Regions from separate parts of the Nonomuraea sp. NPDC059023 genome, predicted to be linked through region 2. Evidence: predicted binding sites of a transcription regulator. Region 2 holds the regulator's gene; the other holds the start of a gene.

Region 1 (7,417 bases), on a different contig from region 2:
GTCTTCGAAGAGCTGGAGGACTCCGCCGCCCGCGCGGTCACCACGGCGATGACCGCCGCCGCCGGCGACCCCGCCACCCGCGCGCGGGCCGGGCTGGACGCCTACCTGGACGCCTGCGGGCAGCCCGAGTTCCGGGAGATCGTGCTGAAGCAGGGCCCGATCGCCCTGGGCCACGAACGCTGGCAGGAACTCGACGTACGCCACTTCGGCGGCCTGCTCCGCGACGCGCTGACCACGCTGATGGACGAGGGCTACCTCACCCGCCGCCCCGTGGAGATGCTCGGCCGCGCCCTGTTCGGCGCCATCACCGAGCTGGCTCTGGCCATCGCGGAGGCCGACGACCCCGCCGCCGCCCGCGCCGAGGCGGACGCCATCGCGGCCACCCTGCTGTCGGGCCTGCGCGCCTGATACCTTCCAGAACCATGGCCGAATTCGGGGTAAAAGTAAGAAACGGCGCTCAATCCGACATCAAGGCCGTCCTGGACTTCTGGGCAGAGGCCGCTGAAGGCACCGACCGCCACGACGACCCCGCCAAGGTCGAAGTCCTGGTCGCCCGCGACCCCGAGTCTCTGCTGCTGGCCGAGCTGGACGGCACGCTGGTCGGCACCCTCATCGCCGGATGGGACGGCTGGCGGGCCCATCTGTACCGGCTGGCCGTGCACCCGTCGTACCGCCGCAAGGGCATCGGCACCACGCTGCTCGCCGCCGCCGAGACCCGCTTCGCCGCCTTCGGCGCCTTCCGCGCCGACGCCATGGTCCTGCACGACAACACCCTCGCCCACCACGCCTGGTCGGCCGCCGGCTACACCCGCCAGCCCGAATGGGGTCGCTGGATCAAACACCTGTGAGCGCGGTGGTGAGCTTGCGCATCGCCGACGCCGCGGACTCGCTCGCCGTCGGCCCGAGCGCGGTCAGGCTGGAGATCAGCGCGGCGATCTCCCGCAGGTCGAAGGCGATGGGCGGGATGTCGGCACGCCGCACGATGACGGCCCCTCCGCCGCGGCCCGGTGCGACGTCCACCGGTACCCCGGACAGGCGCAGCCGCTCGATGTCGCGGGCGATGGTGCGCTCCGATACGCCGAAGTCGTGGGCGAGCGTTCCCAGGGTGACCCGGTCCGCGCCGGCGTGGAGCCGTTCGATGAGGTGTTGCTGGCGCTCGACGCGGCGTACTGTCAGATGGTTGTCACGTGAGGCCGCGGACGTCATGGAGAAGAGCGTAACCACGACACGGGCTTGTCTGGGTTGGTGATTAGCGTGAAGCCCATGACCGACAACGACCTCGTGCTCGACTTCTTCCACCGATACTCCCGCGCGTTGCTCGCCAGGGACGAGAAGGCCGTGGCCGGCATGTACGCGGTGCCCGCCCTGATCCTGTTCCCTGGACAGTCCGTCGCCGTGTCGGACGCCAAGCAGACCGAGGAGTTCTTCGCCGGAGCCTGGAGCCAGTACGACGGCGTCGAGGACACCACCACGGACATCACGGTGGTCGCCGAGACCGCCCACAGCATCTGGGCGGACGTCACCTGGCACCACGGCAACGGAGCCAGGGAGCGGCTGATGTACCAGCTCATCGACGCCGGGTCCCGATGGAAGATCGCCACGCTGACGCCCCTCGGCCCGTGACCCCGCCCGATTCGTCAGTCCCGGCGCGCACCCTCTGGCCAGATCACCTGAACCGGCACCCCGCGCCGCCTCGCCTCCGCCACCACGTCGGCCGTGCCGCCGTAACCCCGGGCCGGCAGGCCGTCCCAGACGGCGAGAAGCACGTCGGCGCCGTCGAGCATGCGGATGCTCGCCACCATGTGCGACTCGGACGTGGGCTCGGCGAAGTCCAGCCGATGGACCGTGACCGCCCGGCCCAGCAACTCGTCATAGGCCGCACGGACCTCGCCGGGCAGGCTGTCGCGGTACCGGGCCGCCGGGACCACCGCCTCCAGACTGCCCCCGAGATCCAGCACCGCGCGGGCGAAGATCTGATCCGCCCCGTCGGCCAGGCAGGACAGCCCGACGACCCGGGGCGAGTGCCCGGCCAGCGTCCCGCGCAGAGCGTCGTCGACGAGGGACGCCGTGCCGGCTGGCAGGCCGCGATGCCCGGAGACAGCGATACGGATCATCATCACCTCCAGTTGTAGCTCCTCGTACGGCAATTGCCGTGGGTGTACGCGAAAAGGGCGCCCCCGAACCGGGAGACGCCCTCTTTGCGAAATGGCTGGACTTAGAAGTCCATGTCGCCGCCGGGCATGCCACCAGCCGGGGCAGCCGGGGTCTTCTCCGGCTTCTCGGCGATGACGGCCTCGGTGGTCAGGAACAGCGCCGCGATGGAGGCGGCGTTCTGCAGCGCCGAGCGGGTGACCTTGGCCGGGTCGAGGATGCCCGCGTCGAACATGTTGACGTACTCGCCGGTCGCCGCGTTCAGGCCCTCACCCGGGGTGAGGTTGCGCACGCGCTCGACCACGACGCCGCCCTCGAGACCGGCGTTGACCGCGATCTGCTTCAGCGGCTCCTCCAGCGCCTTCTTCACGATCGCCGCGCCGGTCGCCTCATCGCCCGACAGCTCCAGCTTGTCGAACGCCTTGGTACCGGCCTGCAGCAGCGCCACACCACCGCCGGGCACGATGCCCTCCTCGACGGCCGCCTTCGCGTTACGCACGGCGTCCTCGATCCGGTGCTTGCGCTCCTTCAGCTCGACCTCGGTCGCCGCACCGGCCTTGATGACCGCCACGCCACCGGCCAGCTTGGCCAGCCGCTCCTGCAGCTTCTCCCGGTCGTAGTCGGAATCGGTACGGTCGATCTCCGCCCGAATCTCGTTGACCCGCCCGGCGATCTGGTCGGCGTCACCGGCGCCGTCCACGATCGTGGTCTCGTCCTTGGTCACCACGACCTTACGGGCGCGGCCCAGCAGGTCGAGGGTGGCGGACTCGAGCTTCAGGCCGACCTCCTCGGCGATGACCTGGCCACCGGTCAGGGTGGCGATGTCACCGAGCATGGCCTTGCGCCGGTCACCGAAGCCCGGAGCCTTGACGGCGACGGACTTGAACAGGCCGCGGATCTTGTTGACGACGAGCGTGGCCAGGGCCTCGCCCTCGATGTCCTCAGCGATGATCAGCAGCGGCTTGCCGGCCTGCACGACCTTGTCGAGCAGGGGCAGCAGGTCCTTGTTGGCGGAGACCTTGCTGTTGACGATGAGGATGTACGGGTCCTCGAGGACGGCCTCCATGCGGTCGGGGTCCGTCACGAAGTACATCGACGTCATGCCCTTGTCGAAGCGCATGCCCTCGGTGAGCTCAAGCTCCAGGCCGAAGGTGTTGCTCTCCTCGACCGTGATGACACCTTCCTTGCCGACCTTGTCCATCGCCTCAGCGATGAGCGCGCCGATCTCGGTGTCCGCGGCCGAAATGGAAGCCGTCGAAGCGATCTGCTCCTTCGTCTCCACATCCTTGGCCAGCTTGGACAGCTCCTCGCTGACCCGCTCGACCGCCGCCTCGATACCCTTCTTCAACGCCATCGGGTTCGCACCCGCGGCCACGTTACGCAGACCCTCACGCACCAGCGCCTGGGCGAGCACGGTGGCCGTCGTGGTGCCGTCACCCGCGACGTCATCCGTCTTCTTGGCGACTTCCTTGACCAGCTCAGCGCCGATCTTCTCCCACGGATCCTCGAGCTCGATCTCCTTGGCGATGGAGACACCGTCGTTCGTGATCGTGGGAGCGCCCCACTTCTTCTCCAGCACGACATTGCGCCCCTTGGGACCAAGGGTCACCTTCACGGCGTCAGCGAGCTGGTTCATGCCGCGCTCGAGACCGCGCCGGGCGTCCTCGTCAAACGCGATCATCTTGGCTGCCATAAGGCTGGACCTCCCAGATGCAGGGTGGCTTCTCAAGGATCGAGCCGACGCCCGCGACGGCAGCGTGCCCGGCCCGGGGGCCGAACACTTGGGCCCGCATCTCCGTTCGGCAGGCCCCGATCGTCTCGATCCAGGTGTTGGCACTCACGTGGAGAGAGTGCCAACGAACTGTTTAGCACTCTACCCGGTCGAGTGCAAGCGAGAGCCACCTCGTCGCAGGTCAGGCCCGATCCCCTCGCGAGATCGGGCCTGTCCTGGTGAGACGAAAGGTGTTGGCAGAACCGCACGGACTGCGCTGCCGTGCGGGCTGCCTCGGTGCGTGGTTCAAACGGTGCGGACAGATTCCGCCTGCGGCCCCTTCTGGCCTTGTGTGATCTCGAACTCGACCCGCTGGCCTTGTTCGAGTGATCTGTAGCCGTCCATCATGATCGCTGAGTAATGGACGAATACATCCTTACCACCGTCTACCGCGATGAAACCGTAGCCCTTGTCCGCGTTGAACCACTTGACGGTGCCCTGCGCCACTTCCGACTCCTCTTACTGGGCTCTGGATCCCGCCCATTCCTCCGCGAGATCCGCGTTCGCCGCTTTTACCGAAAAACTGGCGGCGATCGCCCTCGACCATACCTGTGGCATGCCGTTGGGCAACAGAGTCAATCTGAAAACTGCCTATTTCATCCTTCGAAGAGTTGAATTTTCCAGAAATGGGAAGGGCACCTCCGAAGAGGTGCCCCAGTGCTAAGAGTGTGCGAAGCGTTAGCCTCCGGCTACCGCGGGGATGATGGAGATCTCGCTCCCCTCGGGGGCCGCGGTGTCGAGCCCGTCGGCGAATCGGACGTCCTCTTGCCCCACGTAAACGTTGACAAAACGCCGAATCTTGCCCGATTCATCGAGAATTCGGGCACCGATCCCCGGGTAGTCACTGTCCAGCTTCTGAAGGACCTCGCGCAGCGTCGCACCCTCGCCACTGACCTCCGCGTTACCACCCGTGTAGGTGCGCAGAATGGTGGGAATCCGTACAGAAACGCTCATGCCTTAAACTTCCTTTCAGATGGCGCGGAACGCGTCGAGAGAGGGCCGGATGACAGCGGTGGGTTCGGCGATCGACGACACCGCGTCAAGGGTCTTGAGGCCGTCGCCGGTGTTCAGCACGACCGTTTCCGCCTCGGGATCCAGCGCGCCGTTTTCCACCAGCTTCTTGAGCACGCCCACGGTGACGCCGCCCGCGGTCTCGGCGAAGATGCCCTCCGTGGAGGCCAGGAGCTTGATGGCCGCGACGATCTCGGCGTCGGTGACGTCTTCCACCGCCCCTCCCGTACGGCGGGCGATGTCGAGCACGTACGGCCCGTCAGCCGGGTTCCCGATGGCCAGCGACTTGGCGATGGTGTCCGGCTTGACCGGCTGGACCACGTCGTGCCCGGCCTTGTACGCCGCCGACACCGGCGAGCACCCGAGCGCCTGGGCCCCGAACACCTTGTAGGGCGTGTCCTCGACCAGCCCGAGCGCCACGAGTTCCTTGAAGCCCTTGTCGATCTTCGTGAGCTGGGAGCCGGAGGCGATCGGGATGACGATCTGCTCGGGCAGCCTCCACCCGAGCTGCTCGGCGATCTCGTAGGCCAGCGTCTTGGACCCCTCGGCGTAGTACGGCCGCAGGTTCACGTTGACGAAGCCCCACTTGTCGCCAAGCGGGTCGCCGATGAGCTCGGAGCAGAAGCGGTTGACCTCGTCGTAGGTGCCCTCGATGCCGATCAGCCTGCCGCCGAACACCCGGGCCATGGCGATCTTGGCCTGCTCCAGGTCGGCGGGGATGAAGACGCACGCGTCGAGCCCGGCCCTGGCGGCGGCCGCGGTGACCGCGCCGGCCAGGTTGCCGGTGGAGGAGCAGGACAGGGTGTGGAAGCCGAAGTTGCGGGCCGCCTCGACGGCGATGGCCACCACACGGTCCTTGAAGGAGTGGGTGGGATTGCCGGAGTCGTCCTTGATGTGCAGCGACTTGATGCCGAGCGTGCGGCCGAGGTTGCCGGCCTTGACCAGCTTGGTCCAGCCGGGGTTCATGTTCTGCTTGGCCGCCACGTCCACGGGGACCGGCAGGAGCGCCTGGTAACGCCAGATGTTGGTCGGACCGGACTCGATCTGCGAGCGGGTCACCGTACCGAAGTCATAGGCCACTTCGAGTGGCCCGAAACACTCCAGACACGCGAAACTGGGGCCGAGGTCATAGCGGGTGCCGCACTCGCGGCAGGAGAGAGCTACAGCAGGACCGAAGTCGAGCGACATGAAGCGAGGCCTTCCCTCATCTTCGCCTGCGGCCACCTTGACCACAGACCGGAATTGGCACCTTGTCCCGGTCGGCCTCGCGGGTGCGAGTCACAATCCGGGAGGGTTGCCGGGGCTTCGCAGGGCCGGTCCCTCCACCCCTCTGGATGAGCAATATGTAGTTGTCGAAAGGGACTCTACCTGGTCAAGCGGATCGGTTGCCCACCCGTCTCGACCAGTGAGACAAACCGTCTCACCGATAGTCCTCCCCGAGCACGCCCTGCACGTACTTGCGCGCCTGGTGGATGCGGGATTTCGCGGTGCCGAGAGGGATGCCGAGCTGCTCGGCCACCTCGTTGTAGTCGAGCTGCACGATGTCGCGCAGCACGAGCGCCTGCGCCAGGTCGGGTTTGGACGCCTCCAGCGCCTCCATCGCGTCGAGCAGGTCCAGGCGCGAGCCCGCGATCACGCTCACCCGGGCCACGTCCGGCTTCTGCGTGGGCAGTTCGTCGGAGCTCTGCTCGGCCGCCCGCCGCTTCAGCGACCGGTAGGTCGTGCGGGCGCAGTTGGCCGTCACGATGTGCAGCCACGTGCTGAACCGCGCCCTGCCCTCGAACCGCCCGATGTTGCGCGCGACGGCCAGCAGAGTGTCCTGGCAGGCCTCCTCCGCGTCCTGGTGATAGGGCAGGATTCGCGCGCAGTGGCGGAGTACGTGCGGCTCGATCCGCCGCAAGAGCTCGCCGAGTGCGCGATGATCTCCAGCGGCTGCGGAGCGGGCCAGTTCCTCGGTTAGCTCATCAAGCGCCATAGCGGGATCCTATGAGCGGAGGATAGTTAAATGAACAGCGTCCTGGTCGCCTCGAACCGCGGTCCTGTCTCCTTCACCGTCTCCGACGACGGTGAACTCACCATGAAACGCGGTGGCGGCGGCCTGGTCTCGGGCCTTTCCGGCGTGGCGAAGGACGAGGGCGTGCTGTGGGTCTGCGCGGCCCTTTCCGACGGCGACCGCAGCGCCGTACGGCAGGCTCCCGGCGGCCGCCTCGACCAGGCCGGCTACGACACCGGGTCGCTGCGCATGCTGGACATCGCCCCCGCGACCTTCCACCGCGCCTACAACGCCGTGGCCAACTCCACGCTGTGGTTCGTCAACCACCTGCTCTACGACATCCCCAACTCCCCGCACTTCGGCACCAGGTTCCAGCGCGAGTGGGAGTCCTACCGCGACTACAACGGCGCCTTCGCGCTGGCGCTGGCCGAGGAGGCCGGGCACGAGGCGCGCGTGATGGTGCAGGACTACCACCTGACCCTCACCCCGGC
Region 2 (7,417 bases):
CCGGCCAGCCGGGGATCCGCAGGACGGACGGCTTCACCGCCTGCCAGATGTCGATGTACGGGTGCCCGACGATCAGCACGTCGGGCGAGCTGACCTGGGCGGCGATCCGGCTCTCCTTGGAACCGGGCACCAGGTGGTCCACCAGGACCCCGAGCCGCCTGCCGGCGGACGGGCCGAACTCCGCGACGATGGCGGGCAGGTCGTCCACGCCCTCCAGGTACTCCACGACCACGCCCTCGACCCGCAGGTCGTGGCCCCAGATCTTCTCCACGAGGGCGGCGTCGTGCACGCCCTCGACGTAGATGCGGCTCTCGCGGGCCACCCGGGCGCGCAGGCCCTCGACGGCGATCGAGCCCGACGCGCTGCGCCTCTTCCCGCCCGCCGGGGTCCCGCCCGCCGCCGGGGCGACCGGCCGCACCAGCGTCACCGGCCTGCCCTCCAGCAGGAACGCCGCCGGCGCGAGCGGGAACAGGCGGCGCTTGCCGAATCGGTCCTCCAGCGTGACGGCCTCCTTGTCGCAGGCCACCACGGCGCCGCAGAAGCCGCTATCGGCGTCCTCCACGACCAGGTCGAGATCCGCCGGGACCTGAGGGATCTTGCCCTTGCCCGGACGCCGCCAGTTCCCCGCGAGCACATCACCGTCGTACACACGGGGACCGTAGCAAATCACCCGCCCATCGCGAGGCGCTTGCGGTGGCCGCTGCGGCGCACCAGCACGACGACCGTCCACACCACCGCGATGAGCACGCCGACCGCGGGCAGGATGAACAGCGCGGCCACGCCGCCCATGATGCCGCCGGCCGCGGCGGTCAGGTCCTTGCCGACGCCGAAGCGGGTCTGCGCGTCGGGCTCGATCGTGCAGCTGATCTGGTAGTCACCCGCGGCCGGGGCGTTGACCAGCGCGATCAGCTCCCAGCTCGTGCCGTTGAGCTCGACGGTCTGGTTCACGGGCGTGGTGACGAGCTTGGCGTTGCCGTTGATCTGGCACTCCCAGCTGACCTGGGTGCCGCGCGACAGGTAGAGCGCGGGCCGGTCGGCCGGGTCGATGGTGACCGTGGCGGGCTGGCCGGGCTGGAACGTCTTGCCCGGGGCGGCGCCGCTCACGCCACTGGTCACGCCGCCCGCGAACAGCGCGATGCCGGCGATCACGAACACGACGGCCACGCCCCAGGCCACGGCGATCTGCCACAGGGGCGGGCGCAGCCGCTTGCCGTCCACCGGAGGGGGGAACTGGGGGGCGCCGTACGGGGGCTGGCCGAACTGCTGCTGGCCGAACTGGGGCTGCTGACCGAAGGGTTGCTGGCCGAGGGGCGGCTGGCCGTACTGGGGTTGCTGGCCGTACTGGGGGCCCGACGGCGGCTGGCCGTACTGGGGACCTGAGGGCGGCTGGCCGTACTGCGGGCCTGAGGGCGGCTGGCCCTGCGGGGGGCCCGACGGCGGCTGGCCGTACGGCGGGCCGCCCGCAGGCCCGTACTGGGGGCCGCTCTGCGGCGGGGGGCCGTACGGGGGTCCGCCCTGCGGCGGAGGCTCGTACGGAGGCTGCTGAGGAGGCTGCCATCCTCCACCCTGCCGGAAATCTTCACTCATAGCTGCAAGTGTGGACGTATCGGGTTGCCGTCCGCTAGCACGTGGGTTATCGCACCTTGTGGGTGAGAGCCGTACACTTGGCACTCGGGAACACCGAGTGCCAGACCTGGCGTTTCCCAAGGGAAGAGGTAGGAGGTGCACACGTGCTCGACGACAGGAAACTCGCGGTCCTCCGCGCGATTGTCGAGGACTACGTGTCCACCAACGAACCGGTGGGCTCCAAGGCGCTGGCCGAGCGCCACAACCTCAAGGTCTCCCCGGCCACGGTACGCAACGACATGGCCGCGCTGGAGGAGGAGGGGTACATCACCCAGCCGCACACCAGCGCGGGCCGGGTGCCGACGGACAAGGGCTACCGGCTCTTCGTCGACCGGCTCTCGCAGATCAAGCCGCTGTCCACGGCCGAGCGCAGGGCCATCGAGACCTTCCTGGCCGGCGCGGTCGACCTCGACGACGTGGTGACCCGCACGGTACGGCTGCTGGCGCAGCTGACCAGGCAGGTCGCGGTGGTGCAGTATCCGACGCTGACGCGCTCCAGCGTGCGTCACGTCGAGCTCGTGCCGCTGAGCGAGCGGCGGATCATGCTCGTGCTGATCACCAACACGGGCCGGGTCGAGCAGCGCGTCGTCGAGCTGCCCGAGGTCATCGAGGACCCCCGGATCGCCCACCTGCGCGCCGTGCTCAACGCCTGTCTCGACGGGTGCGGGCTGGCCGAGGTGCCCGACCTGGTGGCCGACCTGCCGGAACGGCTTCCGGTGGAGGACCGGCCGGTTGTCGCGACGATTCTGTCGGTCCTGCTGGAGACGCTCGTCGAACGGCACGACGAGAAGATCGTTTTCGCCGGTGCGGCCAACCTGGCCGGCGCCGACTTCACCATCGGTCTGCGCGACGTCCTCGAAGCGCTGGAAGAGCAGGTCGTGCTCATGCGCCTGCTCGGCGAGACGACAACGGACACCCCGACCGCGCTCACCGTGCGCATCGGAGCGGAAAACCCCTATCTCCACGGCACGTCCATCGTCGCCACCGGATACGGTTCTGGCGACAACCAACTGGCCCGGCTGGGCGTCCTCGGCCCCACGAGGATGGACTACCCGGTGACCATGGGCGCCGTGCGCGCAGTGGCACGCTACGTCAGCCAGATCCTGGCTGCTTCTTAAGAGGTCGATAAGTGGCAAACAGCGACTACTACAGCACCCTCGGGGTGCGCCGTGACGCCAGTCAGGACGAGGTCAAGAAGGCCTATCGCCGGCTGGCCCGTGAGCTGCACCCGGACGTGAACCCCGATCCCGCGACGCAGGAGCGTTTCAAGGAGATCACGCAGGCGTACGAGGTGCTGTCGGACCCGCAGAAGCGCCAGATGTACGACCTTGGCGCCGACCCCTTCGCCGCCGCCGGCGCAGGGGCCGGAGCGGCCGGTTTCGGCGCGGGTTTCCCCTTCAGCGACATCATGGACGCCTTCTTCGGTACGGCGGGCGGCGGGCGCGGCCCCCGCTCGCGGGCCAGGAGGGGCCGCAACGCCACCATCCGCGTCGAGCTGGACCTGCGCGAGACGGCGTTCGGCACCACGCGCGAACTGGTCGTCGACACCGCCGTCGTCTGTGAGGTCTGCCAGGGCGCGGGCGCCGCGCCGGGCACCCACCCCGACACCTGTGACATGTGCGGCGGCCGGGGCGAGGTCTCCCAGGTCACCCGGTCCTTCCTGGGCCAGGTCATGACCTCGCGGCCGTGCCCCCAGTGCCAGGGATTCGGCTCCATCATCCGCAACCCCTGCCAGGAGTGCGCGGGCGACGGCCGGGTGCGCACCCGCCGTACCATCAAGGTCCGCATCCCCGCGGGCGTCGAGGACGGCACCCACATCCAGCTGGCCGGTGAGGGCGAGGTCGGCCCCGGCGGCGGCCCGCCCGGAGACCTCTTCCTGGAGATCGTCGAGCGGCCGCACGAGATCTTCGAGCGGCGCGGTGACGACCTCCACTGCACCGTCCAGATCCCGATGACCGCCGCCGCGCTCGGCACCGTGCTGACGGTGGAGACGCTCGACGGCGCCGAGGAGGTCGACGTCCGCCCCGGCACGCAGTCCGGCCAGGTGATCTCCATGTACGGCCGCGGCGTGCAGCGCCTCAACGACTCCGGCCGCGGCGACCTGCTCATCCACGTCAACGTGGAGACGCCGGGCCGCCTCGACCCGGCCCAGGAGGAACTGCTGCGCGAGCTGTCGAAGCTGCGCGGGGAGGAGCGCCCGCCCGGCAAGTTCGCGCCGGGCCAGCAGGGCTTCTTCTCCCGCCTGCGAGACGCCTTCAACGGCCGCTGACCTCCTTGTACGGCGAGCGGGGGCGGCCATGAGCGTGCCGGTGTTCCTGGCCGGGCGCGAGACGTTCGGCGGCGATGAGGCGGTGCTCGACGGCCCGGAGGGCCGCCACGCGGCGGCCGTCAGGCGGCTGCGGGCGGGTGAGCGGGTCGACCTCACCGACGGCGCCGGCGCGGTGGCCGAGTGCGTCGTGCGCGAGGCGCTCAAGGACCGGCTGCTGCTCGACGTGCTCAAGCGTTACGAGGTCCCGGCTCCGGCGCCGCGCGTGGTCGTCGTCCAGGGGCTGCCCAAGGGCGACAGGGGCGAGCTGGCCGTCGAGATGATGACCGAGGCCGGTGTCGACCGCATCGTGCCCTGGGCGGCCGCGCGCAGCATCACCCAGTGGAAGGGCGACAAGGTCGCCAAGGCGCTCGGCAAGTGGCGCGCCACCGCGCGGGAGGCGGGCAAGCAGGCGCGGCGCTTCCACGGGGCCGAGGTGGCCGATCTGGCCTCCACCGCTCAGGTGGAGGCGTTGCTCGGACGGGCGGCGCTGGCGCTCGTGCTGCACGAGGAGGCGGCGCGGCCGTTGTCGCGGGTGAGCCTGCCCGCCGACGGGGAGATCGTGCTCGTGGTCGGGCCCGAGGGCGGGATCTCGGAAGGCGAGCTGGCCGGGTTCGTCGCGGCGGGAGCCGTACCGGCGCTGATGGGGTCTACGGTGCTGCGGACCTCGACCGCGGGAGTGGCCGCGGCGGCGGTGCTGATGGCGCGCACCGGGCGCTGGTGAGACCTCAGCTCACCTGGTTGGAGGTCAGCGGCGTCGTCAGGTCGGTGGGCGGCGCGGGCGGCTGGTCGTCCGGCGGGCACTCCTCCGGCGGGCAACTGCCGGACGGGATGGGCGTGTCGGTGGGGCCGGAGGGGGTGGGACTGGCGGACGCCGTGGGGCAGTCCTCGCGCGCGGCGGTCTCCTCCTCCGGAGTGGACGGGCAGGGCGTCGGCGTCGGGGTGACGCTGCCGCTCGGGGACGGCTTCGCCGTCGACTTGGCCGACTCGGTGGCCTGCCCGGGCGACGTCGGCGTGGGCGTCGGGTCGGCAGGCAGGATCGCCGGCTCCGACCTGCTCGGGCTGGGCTTGTCCTGAGGGCGGTTGGTGGAGGAGTTGTCCGGCGGGGCGTCGGTCTCGCGGACGTGCTCGACCTCCGTGGGCGTGATGACCCTGTCCCGCAGTGAGGGAACCACCATGACGACGGTGCCCGCGACCAGTACGGCACTGACCGTGGCGGCGCCGATGCGCCACCACAACACGCTGCGCACGCCCCGCCGCTCGATGCGGCCGCGGATGATCTCCAGACCTTCCGGAGACGGCACGACCGCGTCCGCCTCCGCGCGGAGCACGCGGCGCAGAATGTCGCCGTACTCGTCGGGCGGCTGGGTCATGACATCTTCTCCAGGACGGATCGCAAGGCGGCCATGCCACGGGCGGTGTGGCTCTTGACCGCGCCCTTGCTGATGCCCATGGCATGGGCGATCTCAGCCTCGGACAGATCCCCGTAGTAACGAAGGACAAGGGCCTCTCTCTGCCGGGTCGGCAGCGCGCGTAATGCCTCGATGACCGCGGAGCGCTCCAGCTCGCCGATGGCGCCGTTCTCGGCGCTCGGGGCGTCTGGCAGGCCCTTGGGTGCGTACTTCTCCACGACGGCTCGGTGACGCAGAACGGAACGGGACCGGTTGACGACAGACTGCCGCAGGTAGGCGAGTGCCTTGTCGGGGTCACGCAGTCTGCGCCAGGCGCCATGGATGGCGACGAACGCGTCCTGCACGACTTCCTCCGCTGTTGCTATGTCGCGCACGAGCAACACGGCGAGACGAACCAATGACCGGAAGTGCGCACTGTACAGCGCGGTAACGGCCACGTCGGCGTCCCATCCGACCGGCACCGCCCCCAGCGACCTGTCGGCCAGAAGGGTTTCGGTGGTCACATCAATGGGACGCTCGGCCTTCCCTGCGGGTTTACGCTCTTCCGGTTCTTGAGGTTTTCCCGGTTCCTTGGGGTGCATTACCCAGTCGTGTCCTCGCCAGGTGGCCTCGCCCGAGCCTGAATCGTCTTTTGTGCTGAAGTGTCGCACACACACCCTAACCGCGTGGATCTTCCGGCGCACGGTACGCAGGATTACCGATTGGCAACGGGTCGCCTCGCTAGGCTACTCCCGTGACCGACTGCCTCTTCTGCAAGATCGTGGCCAAGGAGATCCCGGCCGACGTCGTCCACGAGAGTGACCGTACGCTCGCCTTCCGTGACATCAACCCGCAGGCGCCCACGCACGTGCTCGTGATTCCCAAGGAGCACCACTCCGACGCCGCGGCGCTGGCCGTGGCCGACGACGGGCTGGCCGACGACGTGCTGAAGGCCGCCCACGCGGTCGCCGTACAGGAAGGGGTGGCCGAAACCGGGTACCGCGTGGTGTTCAATACCGGGGCCGGTGCGGGGCAGACCGTCTTCCACGTGCACGCGCATGTTCTCGGGGGGCGCAACCTGACCTGGCCTCCCGGCTGATATTGACGCGAGCGCGCGGGCCACTCCCGGCTACGATGGGGCCAGAGAAGTACACCCGAATTAAGACCGGGAGGCATCAGGCCCGAGGGCCTGACCCATGTCCGAACTACACGAATCCCGACGCACGGCACCTCCCTCGCGCACTCAGGCCAAGGTGCTGATCCCGGACGAATACCCGATGGTCAGCCTCCTGGGCTCCCGTGACGAGTTGCTGCGCGTCATCGAGGGCGCCTTCCGGGCCGACATCCACGTCCGGGGCAACGAGATCACCATCACCGGGACCCCCGACGAGAGCGGCGCCGTCGTGCGCCTGTTCGAGGAGCTGGTCGAGGTGCTGCGCAACGGCGGCGAGCTCTCGCCCGACGCCGTCGAGCGGAGCATCGCGATGATGAAGATGACCTCCGAGCGGCCCGCAGAGGTGCTGTCGCTCGACATCCTGTCCTCCAGGGGGCGGACCATCCGCCCCAAGACGGCCAACCAGAAGCGCTACGTCGACGCCATCGACAAGCACACGGTCGTGTTCGGCATCGGCCCCGCCGGCACCGGCAAGACCTACCTGGCCATGGCCAAGGCGGTCCGCGCGCTTCAGGAGAAGAAGGTCAACCGGATCATCCTCACCCGGCCGGCGGTCGAGGCGGGGGAGCGGCTGGGCTTCCTGCCCGGCACGCTCTACGAGAAGATCGACCCCTATCTCCGGCCGCTCTACGACGCGCTGCACGACATGCTCGACCCCGAGACGATCCCCAAGCTCATGGCCGCGGGCACGATCGAGGTCGCGCCGCTGGCGTACATGCGCGGCCGGGCGCAACCGGTCGACTCCGGCGTCCTGACGCCCGAGGGGTTCCGCGCCATCGGGGATCTCCAGGTCGGGGATCTGGTCATCGGCTCCAACGGCGAGCCGACGCCCGTGCTCGGCGTCTATCCACAGGGCGAGAAGCGGATCTACCGCCTCTTCAGCCAGGACGGGGCTTCCGTCCTGGCCTCGGAAGACCATCT

The links. The regulator HrcA, encoded in region 2, represses chaperone genes, less so after heat shock. The targets are predictions, from matches to a motif close to TTGGCACTCTCNNNNNGAGAGTGCCAA.
Region 1: a site for HrcA is predicted at 3,982-4,008, ahead of groL (chaperonin GroEL). Genes of this name have one in related genera too.

The regions. Positions count from the first base shown of each region.
Region 1 is NZ_JBHYIO010000009.1:271,459-278,875, forward strand. It holds gene ACFWYW_RS18255 (TetR/AcrR family transcriptional regulator) at 1-408, shown strand, start outside; gene ACFWYW_RS18260 (GNAT family N-acetyltransferase) at 423-848, shown strand; gene ACFWYW_RS18265 (helix-turn-helix transcriptional regulator) at 835-1,206, opposite strand; gene ACFWYW_RS18270 (hypothetical protein) at 1,264-1,623, shown strand; gene ACFWYW_RS18275 (hypothetical protein) at 1,638-2,117, opposite strand; gene groL (chaperonin GroEL) at 2,216-3,844, opposite strand; gene ACFWYW_RS18285 (cold-shock protein) at 4,169-4,369, opposite strand; gene ACFWYW_RS18290 (MoaD/ThiS family protein) at 4,601-4,876, opposite strand; gene thrC (threonine synthase) at 4,892-6,121, opposite strand; SAM riboswitch class I at 6,135-6,274, opposite strand; gene ACFWYW_RS18300 (RNA polymerase sigma factor) at 6,354-6,908, opposite strand; gene ACFWYW_RS18305 (trehalose-6-phosphate synthase) at 6,939-7,417, shown strand, end outside.
Region 2 is NZ_JBHYIO010000005.1:284,466-291,882, reverse strand. It holds gene ACFWYW_RS11510 (DUF3097 domain-containing protein) at 1-649, opposite strand, end outside; gene ACFWYW_RS11505 (hypothetical protein) at 667-1,587, opposite strand; gene hrcA (heat-inducible transcriptional repressor HrcA) at 1,731-2,744, shown strand; gene dnaJ (molecular chaperone DnaJ) at 2,756-3,895, shown strand; gene ACFWYW_RS11490 (16S rRNA (uracil(1498)-N(3))-methyltransferase) at 3,924-4,655, shown strand; gene ACFWYW_RS11485 (hypothetical protein) at 4,660-5,304, opposite strand; gene ACFWYW_RS11480 (SigE family RNA polymerase sigma factor) at 5,301-5,846, opposite strand; gene ACFWYW_RS11475 (histidine triad nucleotide-binding protein) at 6,077-6,421, shown strand; partial or broken gene ACFWYW_RS11470 (PhoH family protein) at 6,519-7,223, shown strand; partial or broken gene ACFWYW_RS11465 (LAGLIDADG family homing endonuclease) at 7,212-7,417, shown strand, end outside.